4 regions of the Mucilaginibacter sp. FW306-07-L genome follow, and region 1 is predicted to be linked to each of the others. Evidence: riboswitches for the same ligand, from Rfam matches in the RefSeq annotation. Region 1 holds a riboswitch; each other region holds the start of a gene.
The links. Region 1 has a riboswitch for cobalamin ahead of AC3WJC_RS08705 (TonB-dependent receptor plug domain-containing protein). Riboswitches for the same ligand answer to the same signal wherever they lie in the genome.
Positions count from the first base shown of each region.

Region 2: another riboswitch for cobalamin. It lies ahead of AC3WJC_RS04685 (epoxyqueuosine reductase QueH); the one in region 1 lies ahead of AC3WJC_RS08705 (TonB-dependent receptor plug domain-containing protein).
Region 3: another riboswitch for cobalamin. It lies ahead of AC3WJC_RS14530 (ribonucleoside-diphosphate reductase small subunit); the one in region 1 lies ahead of AC3WJC_RS08705 (TonB-dependent receptor plug domain-containing protein).
Region 4: another riboswitch for cobalamin. It lies ahead of metE (5-methyltetrahydropteroyltriglutamate--homocysteine S-methyltransferase); the one in region 1 lies ahead of AC3WJC_RS08705 (TonB-dependent receptor plug domain-containing protein).

Region 1 is NZ_JBYSXI010000001.1:1,982,084-1,985,203, forward strand. It holds gene AC3WJC_RS08695 (helix-turn-helix transcriptional regulator) at 1-396, shown strand, start outside; gene AC3WJC_RS08700 (SRPBCC family protein) at 449-1,195, opposite strand; cobalamin riboswitch at 1,316-1,516, shown strand; gene AC3WJC_RS08705 (TonB-dependent receptor plug domain-containing protein) at 1,609-3,120, shown strand, end outside.
Region 2 is NZ_JBYSXI010000001.1:1,017,797-1,020,916, reverse strand. It holds gene AC3WJC_RS04690 (hypothetical protein) at 1-593, opposite strand, end outside; cobalamin riboswitch at 746-935, shown strand; gene AC3WJC_RS04685 (epoxyqueuosine reductase QueH) at 1,122-1,757, shown strand; gene AC3WJC_RS04680 (alpha-glutamyl/putrescinyl thymine pyrophosphorylase clade 3 protein) at 1,747-2,625, shown strand; gene AC3WJC_RS04675 (Lrp/AsnC family transcriptional regulator) at 2,622-3,083, opposite strand.
Region 3 is NZ_JBYSXI010000002.1:987,852-990,971, reverse strand. It holds gene aat (leucyl/phenylalanyl-tRNA--protein transferase) at 1-168, shown strand, start outside; gene ruvC (crossover junction endodeoxyribonuclease RuvC) at 191-793, shown strand; cobalamin riboswitch at 882-1,085, shown strand; gene AC3WJC_RS14530 (ribonucleoside-diphosphate reductase small subunit) at 1,217-2,194, shown strand; gene AC3WJC_RS14525 (ribonucleoside-diphosphate reductase subunit alpha) at 2,303-3,120, shown strand, end outside.
Region 4 is NZ_JBYSXI010000003.1:999,532-1,002,651, forward strand. It holds gene metE (5-methyltetrahydropteroyltriglutamate--homocysteine S-methyltransferase) at 1-1,439, opposite strand, end outside; cobalamin riboswitch at 1,622-1,807, opposite strand; gene AC3WJC_RS19615 (Na+/H+ antiporter) at 1,880-3,120, opposite strand, start outside.

The sequences.
Region 1 (3,120 bases):
TATTTTCAGCAGGTAAAGTTCGCGCAAAAGAATGAGTGGACCTGGCATATTACATCAACAGGTATATTTATGCGCGATGATGATGGCAAGCCTTTGCTCACCATAACCATAGCGCTACCAATTGAAAACATGAAGGAAGTGGAGCCCAAAGCCGAACGTTTATTACAGGAAAATCAGTTTCTGAAGAAGCATGCGGAGCGCTTTTCATCATTAAGTAAACGGGAGGTAAGTATCCTGAAATTAGTAGCCAAAGGCAAAAGCTCACCTGAAATAGCTGAAGAGCTTTTTATCTCCGCAGAAACCGTACAAACACACCGGCGTAACATTAAGCAAAAACTCAACATCTCAAGCAGCTTTGAGTTTACTGAATACGCACGCGCTTTTAATTTAATATAAAAAAGGTCAAACCGTAAATAACAGTTTGACTTTTTACTAATGTGTTTTTTTACTATGATAATACAACGAAATCATCTTTTGAAGATATCTCGCGAGTATCGTTGTCAATATCCATGTATTGCTTAAAGTTTTGCACATCTGCATTAACCATATTTTTAAATACAGGATTTATGACGTGTGCGATAGCAGCGCCGAATCCTCCTGCTGGTGGCTGATAAGTAATTACTACATCAATCAGCGTTCCGCCGTTCTCGGCATCTCTAAAACGTACCTTGCCGGCATTATCAATAATTGATCCGGGTAACGAGTTCCAGCCGATCATGTAGCCGGGTTCATCCTTTACTATCTCAGCATCCCAGCTTACTTTAGCTACATTGGCCGGTAATTTTAACTCCCAGTGCGAGCGGTTGTTATCCAGTATCTGCACACTTTCCAAATGCTTCATAAATAAAGGCAGGTTATCCAGTTGCCTCCAAAACTCATACACCTGTACACGTGGTTTATCAACCACAAATGACGAGCGTATGTTAACGTTCACCACATCATCAGTAGTAGTTTTGCCTATGCGGGTATATAGCTCACAATGGCCGGTAACCCCTCGTGTAAGTAAGTAACCACCCGCCCCAAGCTTTATGATACTTGAAAAAGGGCTTTTAAATAAATTTTTAAATCCTGATATACCCAATTTTACGCCTGTAGCAATTGAGATATAACGCTCGGGCCAGGTTAAATTTATAGGCTCTTCCTCAAGGACCGGGCCTTTATAGCGATTAGCTAATTGTAATGCTGTGTTTGACATAGCTGTTTGTTTTTTAAGTAGATAACTCTATAACAACCTGTAAGAAAATGAGTTTTGTTTAAATTAAAAAACATGAATGGCACTAATGTATATTACCGCTTAAACATGCGGCTATTTATTGTACATTTGTGCGCTTTTGGTTTTGTGTTGCATCATCTGTTGCTTCACAAATTAAAAGGGAATGCGGTGCAACTCCGCAACTGTCCCGCAGCTGTAAGCTCTGTAACCAAAGCCCCATCAAATGCCACTGTAGTTTAACTGTGGGAAGGCCGGGGCAAGAGGGGAGTAAGTCAGAAGACCTGCCATAAGTAATAATTATTCAAAGCTTTCGGGGATTGGAGCTTGAATGGTATACCGCTGTACGGTGGTGTATTCATCCGTCGCATTCCCCTGCAATATACTGTGTAGCCCAAATGCTGATCAACATACTATCTGTTTTAAAATACAACCGCTCAGTTAAAGCGGTAACAATGGCCTGCATATTCAGCTTGTTTTGCTTAACCGCTACAGGGCAAACAGATACAACTACCAAACTGAACCAAGTTAACATACAAGGCCATACCACAACTTTGGTACCTGCAACACTGCCGGTGCAGATTGTCAGCTCATCTGATTTTTCAAAATACAGCGCCTTTAGCGTAGCTGATGCGGTTCGCAATTTTTCGGGCGTTAATGTACGTGATTATGGCGGCATCGGCGGCCTGAAAACCGTATCGGTAAGAGGGATGGGGGCTAACTATACCAGCGTTTTGTACGATGGTATTATGCTGAATGACGCGCAAACAGGGCAGATAGACCTGGGCAGGTTTAATCTACTCAATCTGCAGCAAATTGCGTTATACATAGCTCAGCCTTTAGAGATTTGCTTACCAGCACGCTCATACACCAACTCTGCTATAATATCGTTGGTAACAACACGACCTCAGTTAAGCGCATCAAAACCTTATAAAATTATCACCGGTATCCGTACAGGCAGCTTCGGCTTGGTAAACCCATACCTGCAATGGCAGCAACGTTTAAGCGATAGCTGGTCGTTTGTTTTAAATGGCTATACCCAGAATGCTAATGGAAACTATCGCTTTAAAAGTAATTTTGGCGGGCGCGATACCATTGGCAGGCGTGTTAACAGTACTGTGGCAGCACAACAAATTGATGGCGGTATTTATTACAGCAATAGCGACAGCAGCAAATTTCGCCTCCATTTTAATTATACCAATACCAGCCGTGGCTTACCCGGTCCCGTAATTTTGAATGCCGTTTACCAGGATCAGCATTTGGTAAACCAGGATGCCTTTATCCAAGCCGCTTATGAGCGCTTATGGAAAAACAGTTTGCACTTGCTGTTAAGCACTAAGGCATCGCATAATTATCAGCATTACACCGATGCCTACTTTTTAAACAATAACGGCGGCGCAAACGAACATTATACCCAGCGTGAGTTGTACCAATCGGCAGCGCTATCATACAAGCCTTTAAAAAACTGGGAAGTATCCTACGCGTCAGATATATCGCTGGTTGATATGGATATTGATGTTTACCAATACGCATTTCCTAAGCGGCTATCGTTATACAATGTACTCGCCAGTAATTTTAGCGCGGGCAGATTTACGTTGCAGGGCAGCTTGCTCAATACTTATCTTAATGATGATACGCAGACGGCGGCCGCTGCCAAATCCAGATCAGCATTTAGTCCGACAATTGTAGTTAACTATAGGGTGCTTAAAAATGACGCGTTAACGCTACGGGCATTTTATAAGAACCTGTACCGCTATCCAAACCTATCCGAACAATATTATTACGCTGTGCAGCCACGCAATCTTCAACCCGAGCAGGCGAGGCAGTATGATTTTGGTGCCGTGTATTCAAAGAATTTCGACGGCTTTCTGGAACATCTATCAGTTAGTGCCGATGGTTATTATTACAAC
Region 2 (3,120 bases), 960 kb from region 1:
GCAATGGTCTGACCAGTACCATCGGTCAATGTTTGGTATTTATTACCAAGAATATCTGTGGAATTCTTGAGTGTTGCGATCACCATGCCATCATTACCGGTTGCCGTCCTGCTTTCATTTCCAAAAATATCAGTTGAGTTTTTAACGGTAGTGGTGCGGTGGTCTTGGGTGATCGCAATTGACCTGTTCCCAAAAATATCTGTAGATCTTTTTACGGAGCCAAGTTCTTCGCCGTTCTTTCCGTAGATTGACTTGCTTTTGTTACCAAAAATATCCGTTGAGTTCCTTACAGTAAAAGCGGATTCACCATTCACACTAATATCGGAACGATGATTTCCAAATATATCAGTCGATCTTTTTATCGACTTGACCTCCCGGCCGTCCTGATCAACTATCTTGGTATTTCTGTTACCAAAAATATCTTTAGAATTTGTGATCTTATAAATGACCTTCCCATAGTCGTCTTTGAAAATTTTAGTGGTATCTCCAAAGATATTCACCTCTTTATAAATGTTAAAATTTTGGGCGTGTGCGTGTAGCGAGATCGACAACACGATGTATATGGCGAAAATTTTCGCAGATAAGTGGATCATAAGGTAACGGTCTTTATTTTCTGAGCGGAAAATATAAAAATGGTTTAAATGTAATTGTGATTTTTTTATCGTGTTGACATAAGAATCTTGAGTCCAACTTGATTGAATTTAAGAGAAAAAAGATATTCTTATCTTTGCAGCGAAGATCTTCTGATCTATCAGACGATATAGGTCTCACTTGAACGTGAGTTAAAAGGGAACCATGGGAAGTTCATGGACTGTCGCGCAACTGTAAGTAACTATAGGCTTTGTCATTAATGTTCATTATCCAACTTTTAAATGGATGAGAAGGATGGCAAAAATGTTATAAGTCAGGATACCTGCCTGTTTCGGATGACAATGCTTTCGCGTCAAAGGCAAAAGTCTGTACTGGTATAACACTGCTCATTTTATCAGTTAAGTGGTGGTTGTGCATGTACATAATATTTTCTTTAAACGCATTTTAAGCATATAGATCAGGTTGCCTGCCGCTTTGTAGTAAAATACTCTGGCTGGTCATCTTGTTATACAAACTGCTGTTATGATGTTATGAGAGAAAATTTAATATTACCAAACGCAGGTAAAAAACTATTGCTGCATTCCTGCTGTGCGCCCTGCTCGGGCGAAGTGATGGAAGCCATAATGGCCTCAGGTATCGAGTTCAGCGTTTTCTTCTACAACCCCAATATCCACCCCAAAAAGGAATACGAACTGCGTAAGGAAGAAAATATCCGCTTTGCAGAGAAGCATGGCATCCCTTTTATCGATGCCGATTATGATGTGGACAATTGGTTCGAACGGGCTAAAGGAATGGAACTGGAACCGGAACGCGGCGTCCGTTGCACGATGTGTTTTGATATGCGCTTTGAACGGACAGCGTTATACGCCCATGAGCATGGCTTTGACACCATTTCGAGCGCTTTAGGTATCTCCCGCTGGAAAAACATGGAACAGATCAATGATAGCGGTCTAAGAGCGGCCAGCCATTATAACGGCCTGACCTACTGGACCTATAACTGGCGCAAAAAGGGCGGTTCATCACGTATGTTAGAGATCAGCAAAGACGAGGGCTTTTATATGCAGGAATATTGCGGCTGCGCTTATTCACTGCGCGATACCAATAAGTGGCGTATGGAGAATGGCCGGGAGAAGATCAGCCTCGGTGAGAATTATTATGGCAGTTGATCAGGATTGCTCAGTTAGAGTGCCTTATGTTGAAAGGCGGCTGGCTGAGTTTCATCGCTTATGGCGCCCTTTGTCAGGCCTTTCAAATCGTGGTGGCCTGCAAAAATTTGTTGATCTGTTAGCGGATGCGGCAGAAGCTTCACAGCGTATAGGAGAACTTACTGATGATCCTATACTGGCTGAAATTTTAAATTACCAGCAGCGATCAGCAACGGATGAAGCTTGCTGGCTGTTATTTCTTTATTGTTATATCGGCCGGTCTGGTTTATTGGACGCTATTCATCGATCCTGGAGTTGGGAAAAAGCCAGCGCTGATGCCGATGCTTTTGGAAGATGGCTTACAGTTAACCAGCGAGAATTGAAAAACGCAGGTAGCTTAAGCGCGGTACATAAATACCGGGCTTTTGATCAGCATCGTGCCAAAGCAATGGGTGAAGATGCCAAAGGGCATATTAGCTGGATCAAAGCCGCAGGAAGCCATGAAAAATTGTTTCAGAGTACTGCAGTTCAGAGTCAGGGCCAGCCGACCAAGGCTTTTGATAAGCTATATATATCCATGAATGAGCATACCGGCTTCAAAAGACAGATCCAGTTTGAATATCTATGCCTGATCGGTGATTTAAAGATCGCCGGCATTGAACCCGGGCAATTTTACTTTAGTGATATACTTCCGCTAAAAAAAGCCGCCAGGCAATTATTCGGCGGTAATCAGTCGGCAAAGATACCTGTATTTCAATTAAACGAATTAACGGTCGCCTTAGTAGGCTGTCTGGGTAATCCGTTCAGCATAACCGTTTTGTACCGGGCGTTGATGGATTGGGGCGAAGAAAAAATTGTTGCCGTCAACCCTAATTTCCGGCGATATTAAAAACTGATATTGTGCGTGTTTTTGATCTCGGCCATCACGAAAGTACTGTGCGTGCTGCCAATGCTTTCTACCGAACCTAATTTATTGAACACAAAATCCTGGTAGTGCTTCATGTCCCGGGCGAACACTTTCAGAAAGAAATCGTAATCACCGGAGATATTATAACATTCCACAACTTCGTCAATCTTTAAAATATCTTGTACAAAGCTATGGCCGACCTTGCGGTCATGTTGCTTCAACCTGATATTGCAGAAAACGATAAAACCCTGGTTGAACTTTTCGGGGTCCAGCAGGGCGATGTATTTTTTGATATACCCGCTGGATTCAAGACGTTTTACACGTTGCACTACGGGCGATGGCGTTAGATTTACCTTTGTTGCTAACTCCTTGATCGTATGACTAGAGTCATTCGCCAGTATTTTTAATAACCTCAGATCGATCTCATCCAATTGCTCCATAGCATAATTTACTTTTTGAAGAAGTAAAAGTAGCGCG
Region 3 (3,120 bases), on a different contig from region 1:
GAAAGCATGTTCAGTAAGTTAAGCAACGCGTCAAAAGCCGCCCTCGTTACCCTCTGCCAAACAGGCAAGTACAGCCTGATCGATTGCCAGGTATATACCGAACACCTGGAAAGCATGGGTGCGGTAATGATCAGTCGTGATGATTATATGGCGGCACTGCGGCAATAATCTGTTACCTTCGCGTTTATACATGCAAAGCATCAACACACCAGAGCGTATAATTTTAGGTATTGACCCCGGTACCGCCGTAATGGGTTACGGCCTGGTAAAGCAAACCGGCTCAAAGCTGGAGCTCATTAGCCTGGGTGTGGTAAAAATGGGTAGCCTGGACGACCACATGCTGAAGTTGCAACGCATCTTTGAAAAAACGGTAGCCCTTATTGATAATTATCACCCCGATTGCCTGGCCATTGAGGCGCCCTTTTATGGCAAAAATATCCAGGTAATGCTTAAACTGGGCCGGGCGCAGGGCATGGCTATGGCCGCCGCCTTATCGCGCAATGTGGATATTACCGAATACGCTCCGCGTAAAATTAAACAATCCATAACCGGCAACGGCAATGCCACCAAAGAGCAGGTTGCCGGCATGATACAGCGCTTGCTGAACTTTACAGAAACACCTGATTTTCTGGATGCTACCGATGGATTGGCTGTGGCCGTATGCCATGCCTTTCAGCGTAATATTGGCGGTGGCGGCAAATCATCATCAGGTTCAAAAAAATCATATTCAGGTTGGGATACCTTTGTTAAGGATAATACAGCGCGCGTATCAGGCGTTGGTAAAAAAAAGTAGATCGGTGTTTATAACTTACCCTTGATGTTAAAAACTATCACTACCTCCGTCCATCTATCATCGCCTATCTTTGAAGACACAAGATAGTTCTTTGTATGTACTGTAAAGGTTGCCGGTTTTTAGGCCGGTGTTAAAAGGGAACCATGTTAAACTCATGGGCTGACGTTGCAACTGTAGTATTTTGGATATTAGAGGGTTGCATATAGTGAATAAGTGGTATTCATCACTTATCATTAACGATTTCCGTTTGACTAAAATAGAGCCAGATACCTCCCTTACAGCTTGACAAAACTTTCACGTAATAAGGTTTTGCCAGAAGAAGTAGCCTGCCTGCTTGCGCCATGTTGCGCCAGCCTGTTGTGCCTTCGTCTTTTGACAGTTCCTGAATTGCAATAACATAAAATATTAACTGACGAGGCGCTTATGAAACAGGAAAACGACGAAGTATTGCTACGAGAGAACAAAGACCGCTTTGTAATTCTCCCCATAAATTATCCCCAGATATGGGAAATGTATAAAAAGCATGAAGCCAGCTTTTGGACAGCCGAAGAAATTGACCTTAGCGATGACCTGAAACACTGGGAAACGCTTAACGCCGGCGAAAAGCATTTCATATCGCACATACTGGCGTTTTTTGCCGCCAGCGATGGTATTGTTAATGAAAACCTGGCCGTAAACTTTATGAGCGAAGTTCAGGTGCCCGAAGCACGTTGCTTTTATGGTTTCCAGATCATGATGGAGAACATCCACTCCGAAACTTACGCGCTGTTAATTGATACTTACGTAAAGGATCCTATTGAAAAAGATCGTCTTTTTCATGCTATTGATACCGTACCATGTGTTGGTAAAAAAGCGGCATGGGCACTTAAATGGATCGAGAACGGAACTTTCGCGGAACGCCTTGTGGCCTTTGCCGCGGTTGAAGGTATCTTTTTTTCAGGTAGCTTTTGCTCACTGTTCTGGCTTAAAAAACGCGGCCTGATGCCGGGCTTAACGTTCAGTAACGAGCTGATCTCTCGTGATGAAGGTATGCACTGCGAATTTGCCTGCTTGCTATACAGCATGCTGAGCAACAAATTGAGCAAAGAGGCCGTTACCGAAATAATTATTGACGCGGTAGAAATTGAAAAGGAGTTTGTAAGCGAAGCCTTACCGGTAAACCTGATCGGTATGAACGCCAAGCTGATGAGCCAGTACATAGAGTTTGTGGCCGACAGATGGCTGCAGGAGTTGGGTTATGATAAGCACTATAACGCCACCAACCCGTTTGATTTTATGGAGATGATAAGCCTGCAAGGCAAAACCAACTTTTTTGAAAAGCGCGTAGGCGACTACCAAAAAAGCGGCGTACTGAATGCCGTGCCTGATAGCAAATCATTCTCGCTGGATGAGGACTTCTAACAGGCCCGCCCAGCCTCCCCTAAAGGGGAGGAGCAAAAAAGACAATTAACTATAATAAAATACACTCACTTAGAAATTCCCCCTTTAGGGGGTTAGGGGGCACGCAGTATGTTTGTAATAAAAAGAGATGGCCGCAGAGAGTCGGTAAAATTTGATAAGATAACAGCACGTATCGAGAAGTTGTGCTACGGTTTTAACCTGGTTGACCCGATCGACGTTGCTAAAAAGGTAATTGAGGGTTTGTATGATGGCGTAACCACGTCGGAGCTGGATAACCTGGCTGCCGAAACTGCCGCGTCATTAACTACCAAACACCCGGATTATGCTTTGCTGGCATCGCGTATAGCGGTATCAAACCTGCACAAAAACACGGTAAAATCATTCAGCGAAACCATGCGTATGCTGTATGAGTACGTGGATAGCAAAAACGGTAAAAACGCTTCGCTGATCGCGGAAGATGTTTGGGAAGTGATCAGAGATAATGCTGAAGTACTGGACAGCACTATTATTTACGACCGCGATTTCGGGTTCGATTACTTCGGCTTTAAAACGCTTGAGAAATCATACCTGTTAAAAATCGATGGTAAGATAGTGGAACGCCCGCAGCACCTGTTTATGCGTGTATCGGTAGGTATTCACAAAAGCGATATCGACAGTGTTATAAAAACTTATAACCTGATGAGCGAGCGTTGGTTCACCCACGCTACACCTACACTGTTTAACGCGGGTACGCCTAAACCACAAATGTCATCATGCTTTTTGCTGACCATGAAGGATGACAGCATTGACGGTATTTATGATACGTTGAAACAAACCGCCAAAATTTCGCAAAGCGCGGGTGGTATCGGTTTGAGCATTCATAATGTACGTGCAACCGGTTCATATATCAGCGGTACTAATGGTACCAGCAACGGTATTATCCCGAT
Region 4 (3,120 bases), on a different contig from region 1:
CGTATGGCATCAATAGTGGCTTTTTCAAGGGCTTGCTCATAATCGGCGGCACTTAGCTCGCGCTTTTTAAATTTAGCACGCAACTGGCGTATGTCCTCCGTTTGCGGAAAGGAGCCAATGGTAGTTGTAGGGAAGGCCGGTAATTTAAAACGCTGCTGCTGTATTTGCTGCCTGTTGGCAAAGGCGCTTAAGCGCTTGTCGTCGGCTTCGGTAAGTTCGGCAACGCGTTGTTTAACAGCCGGTTTATGTACCCTTGTTGATGAGCGGCGCGCCTCGATAGATTGCTGGTTGGCTTGCAAATATCGCTGATCATCATTACCTGTAGCTATGGCTTTAAGCTCCTTAACCTCATTCAGCTTCTGCCTGGCAAAACTCATCCAGTTTTTAAGACCGTAATCGAGTTCAGTTTCCAGGTCGAGGTCAACCGGGCTATGCAACAGCGAGCATGATGGCGCTATCATAACGCGGCCCGCACCAATAGCCGCTGCAGCTTTCTCTATCAGTTCGAGCGATGCTTTATAATCATTCTTCCAGATGTTGCGGCCATCAACCACGCCTATTGATAGCTTGAGGCCTTCAGGCAGTTGTGCTAATACGGCATCCAGTTGTTGCGGCGCACGTACCAGGTCGATATGCAGGGCGGCAACCGGCAGGTTTACAGCAAGCGAGGTATTGTCAAGCAAGGCATCAAAATAGGTGGCTACTAAAATATTTACCCCGCTAACGCGATTGCTTATCCATTTATAGGCATACTCAACAGCTTCTTTTTCTTTTTGGGTAAGACCAAGCGCCAGTACAGGCTCATCAATCTGTATCCACTCCGCACCCTGCTGTTCAAGGCGGTTAATAATGTCAACATAAACCGGCACCAGTTTTTTTATCAGGTCGATACGCTCAAAGCGGCTGCCTTTTTCTTTACCCAACAGCAGGTAAGTTACCGGGCCTATCAATACAGGTTTAGCCTTACTGCCGCAAAATTGCCTGGCCTGCTGATACTCGGCAAATATTTTTTCAGAGAAAACCCGGAATTCCTGCGCCTGTGTAAACTCGGGCACCAGGTAATGGTAATTGGTATCAAACCACTTGGTCATTTCCAGCGCGGTAATGTCCAGTCCGTTTTGCTGGTAGCCGCGCGCCATAGCGAAATACAGGTCGGTTTCGGTATTGGTTTTCACCTCGGTAAGTACGGGTGTAAAGCGCTCGGGTATTACGCCTAACAGCAGGCTCATATCCAATACCTGGTCATAAAGGCTAAAATCATTACAGGGGATCAGATCCATGCCGGCATCCAGTTGTGTTTGCCAGTTTTCTTCCCTGATGGTTGTTGCGGCCTGGTTTAATTCGTTAATGCCAATTTTTGCTGCCCAATAATTTTCGCAGGCTTTTTTAAGTTGACGGCGGTTACCAATACGCGGGTAACCTAAGTTTTGCGTTAGCATGTCTTTTAAAAAATTAATTAATAAAATCTGTTAAAAGTGCTTTAGCCAGCTTCGCAAAGCATTCGTGAAGATGAAGGGAAATGATAGGGCAGGGCAATACACGGCATGCCCATACCTTTATCGTTGGGGCTGCATAACATGTACACCATACCTGACCAATTTGCTTCAAAATCGCGAAAGCATTGTCAATTCGGTAACAGGCAGGTCTCCTGGCTTGTAACATTTTTGCCGCTCTTCCCATTCATTATAAACAGTGAGCATAGTTGGCAAAAACCTTTAGCGTTACTTACAGTTGCGCGACAGCCCGTGATTTTCACACGGTTCCCTATTAATTTAGCGTTTGTAAAACCCGTACCGGTTTGATGAAGATAAGTAAAGAACTTGCAGGGGCTAAAATAAGCAAAATAAGCATGGTTGATGGCGGTGTGGTAAAATAACCGCTACAGGTAGTTTATCTTCTCCTCTTCAAGGTCTAAAAACAGCAGTTGCTTTCTAACCACATCCTCACTTATGGTATCACTGTCGTGGTTCGTTTGTGTAAGCCACCGGCGCTGGTGCTCAAGTACCTCACGGTATACCGTTTTAAATTGTTGGTCAATGGTGCCCGTATCCTGGTCGTTAGAGTTTGCCCGCCATTTTTGCGCCATTTGCTGTAATGCCGGATGCCGGTTAACCTCGGCCGGGTAGTTACTTTCAACATATTGCACCGCTACATGGTTAAGCTGCTTGCGCAGGTTGATGTACATCTCTTCATCGCTAAGCTCATAGTCAGGGTCGGTGAGTTTTAATTTGTTAATGAGCACCGGTAAGGTTAGGCCCTGTACCAGCAGGGTAGTAAGTATAACTACAAAGGTGATGAACAATATCAGGTTACGTTGCGGAAACGCTGCCCCATTACTACTTAAATGGGTGGGGATAGATAGCGCCGCCGCTAATGATACCACACCTCGCATGCCTGCCCAGCCAATAACCAATGGCCCTTTGGTGCCGGGGTTGCGGGCATCAGCTACGGTAATGTAGTTTCGGGCTATCAGGGTAAATAATACCGCCCCAAAGCTGGACATGATGCGCGTAATCACCAGCACCAGTGTAATGTTCAATCCGTACCCTACCGCGCTGGATATACTGGTTTTGCCCAGTTCGGCCGTGATCTGCGGCAGGTCAAGCCCGATAAGCATAAATACCAGGCCGTTTAAAATAAAGCTCAGGCTCTCCCATACGTTTACATTGCGCAACCTTGATCGGCTGCTGAGAAATAGCAATCGTTTATTGGATAGCAATAAGCCCCCCGCCACTACGGCCAGTACACCCGAGCCGCCAATTTCTTCGGCAGTTATGTACATGGCATAAGGGGTAACAATGGTCAGGATGATATCCATATTGGCATCGGTAGGCAAAAACTTATGCATCTTCATGATGATGTAACCGATAATAAGGCCGCTGCCTACACCGCCCAACATCATCCATACAAATGAAAGGGCTGCCTCGTGCCAGATAAACTGACCCGTGCCCACCGCGATAAGCGCGAAACGGAATATAATAAGTGATGATGCATCGTTAAGCAAACTTTCACCTTCCAATATGGATGAGATACGCTTGGGCACCTGTACAAATTTAAGTATCGCGCCCGCGCTAACCGCGTCCGGAGGCGAAACAATTCCGCCTAACAAAAACCCGAGGG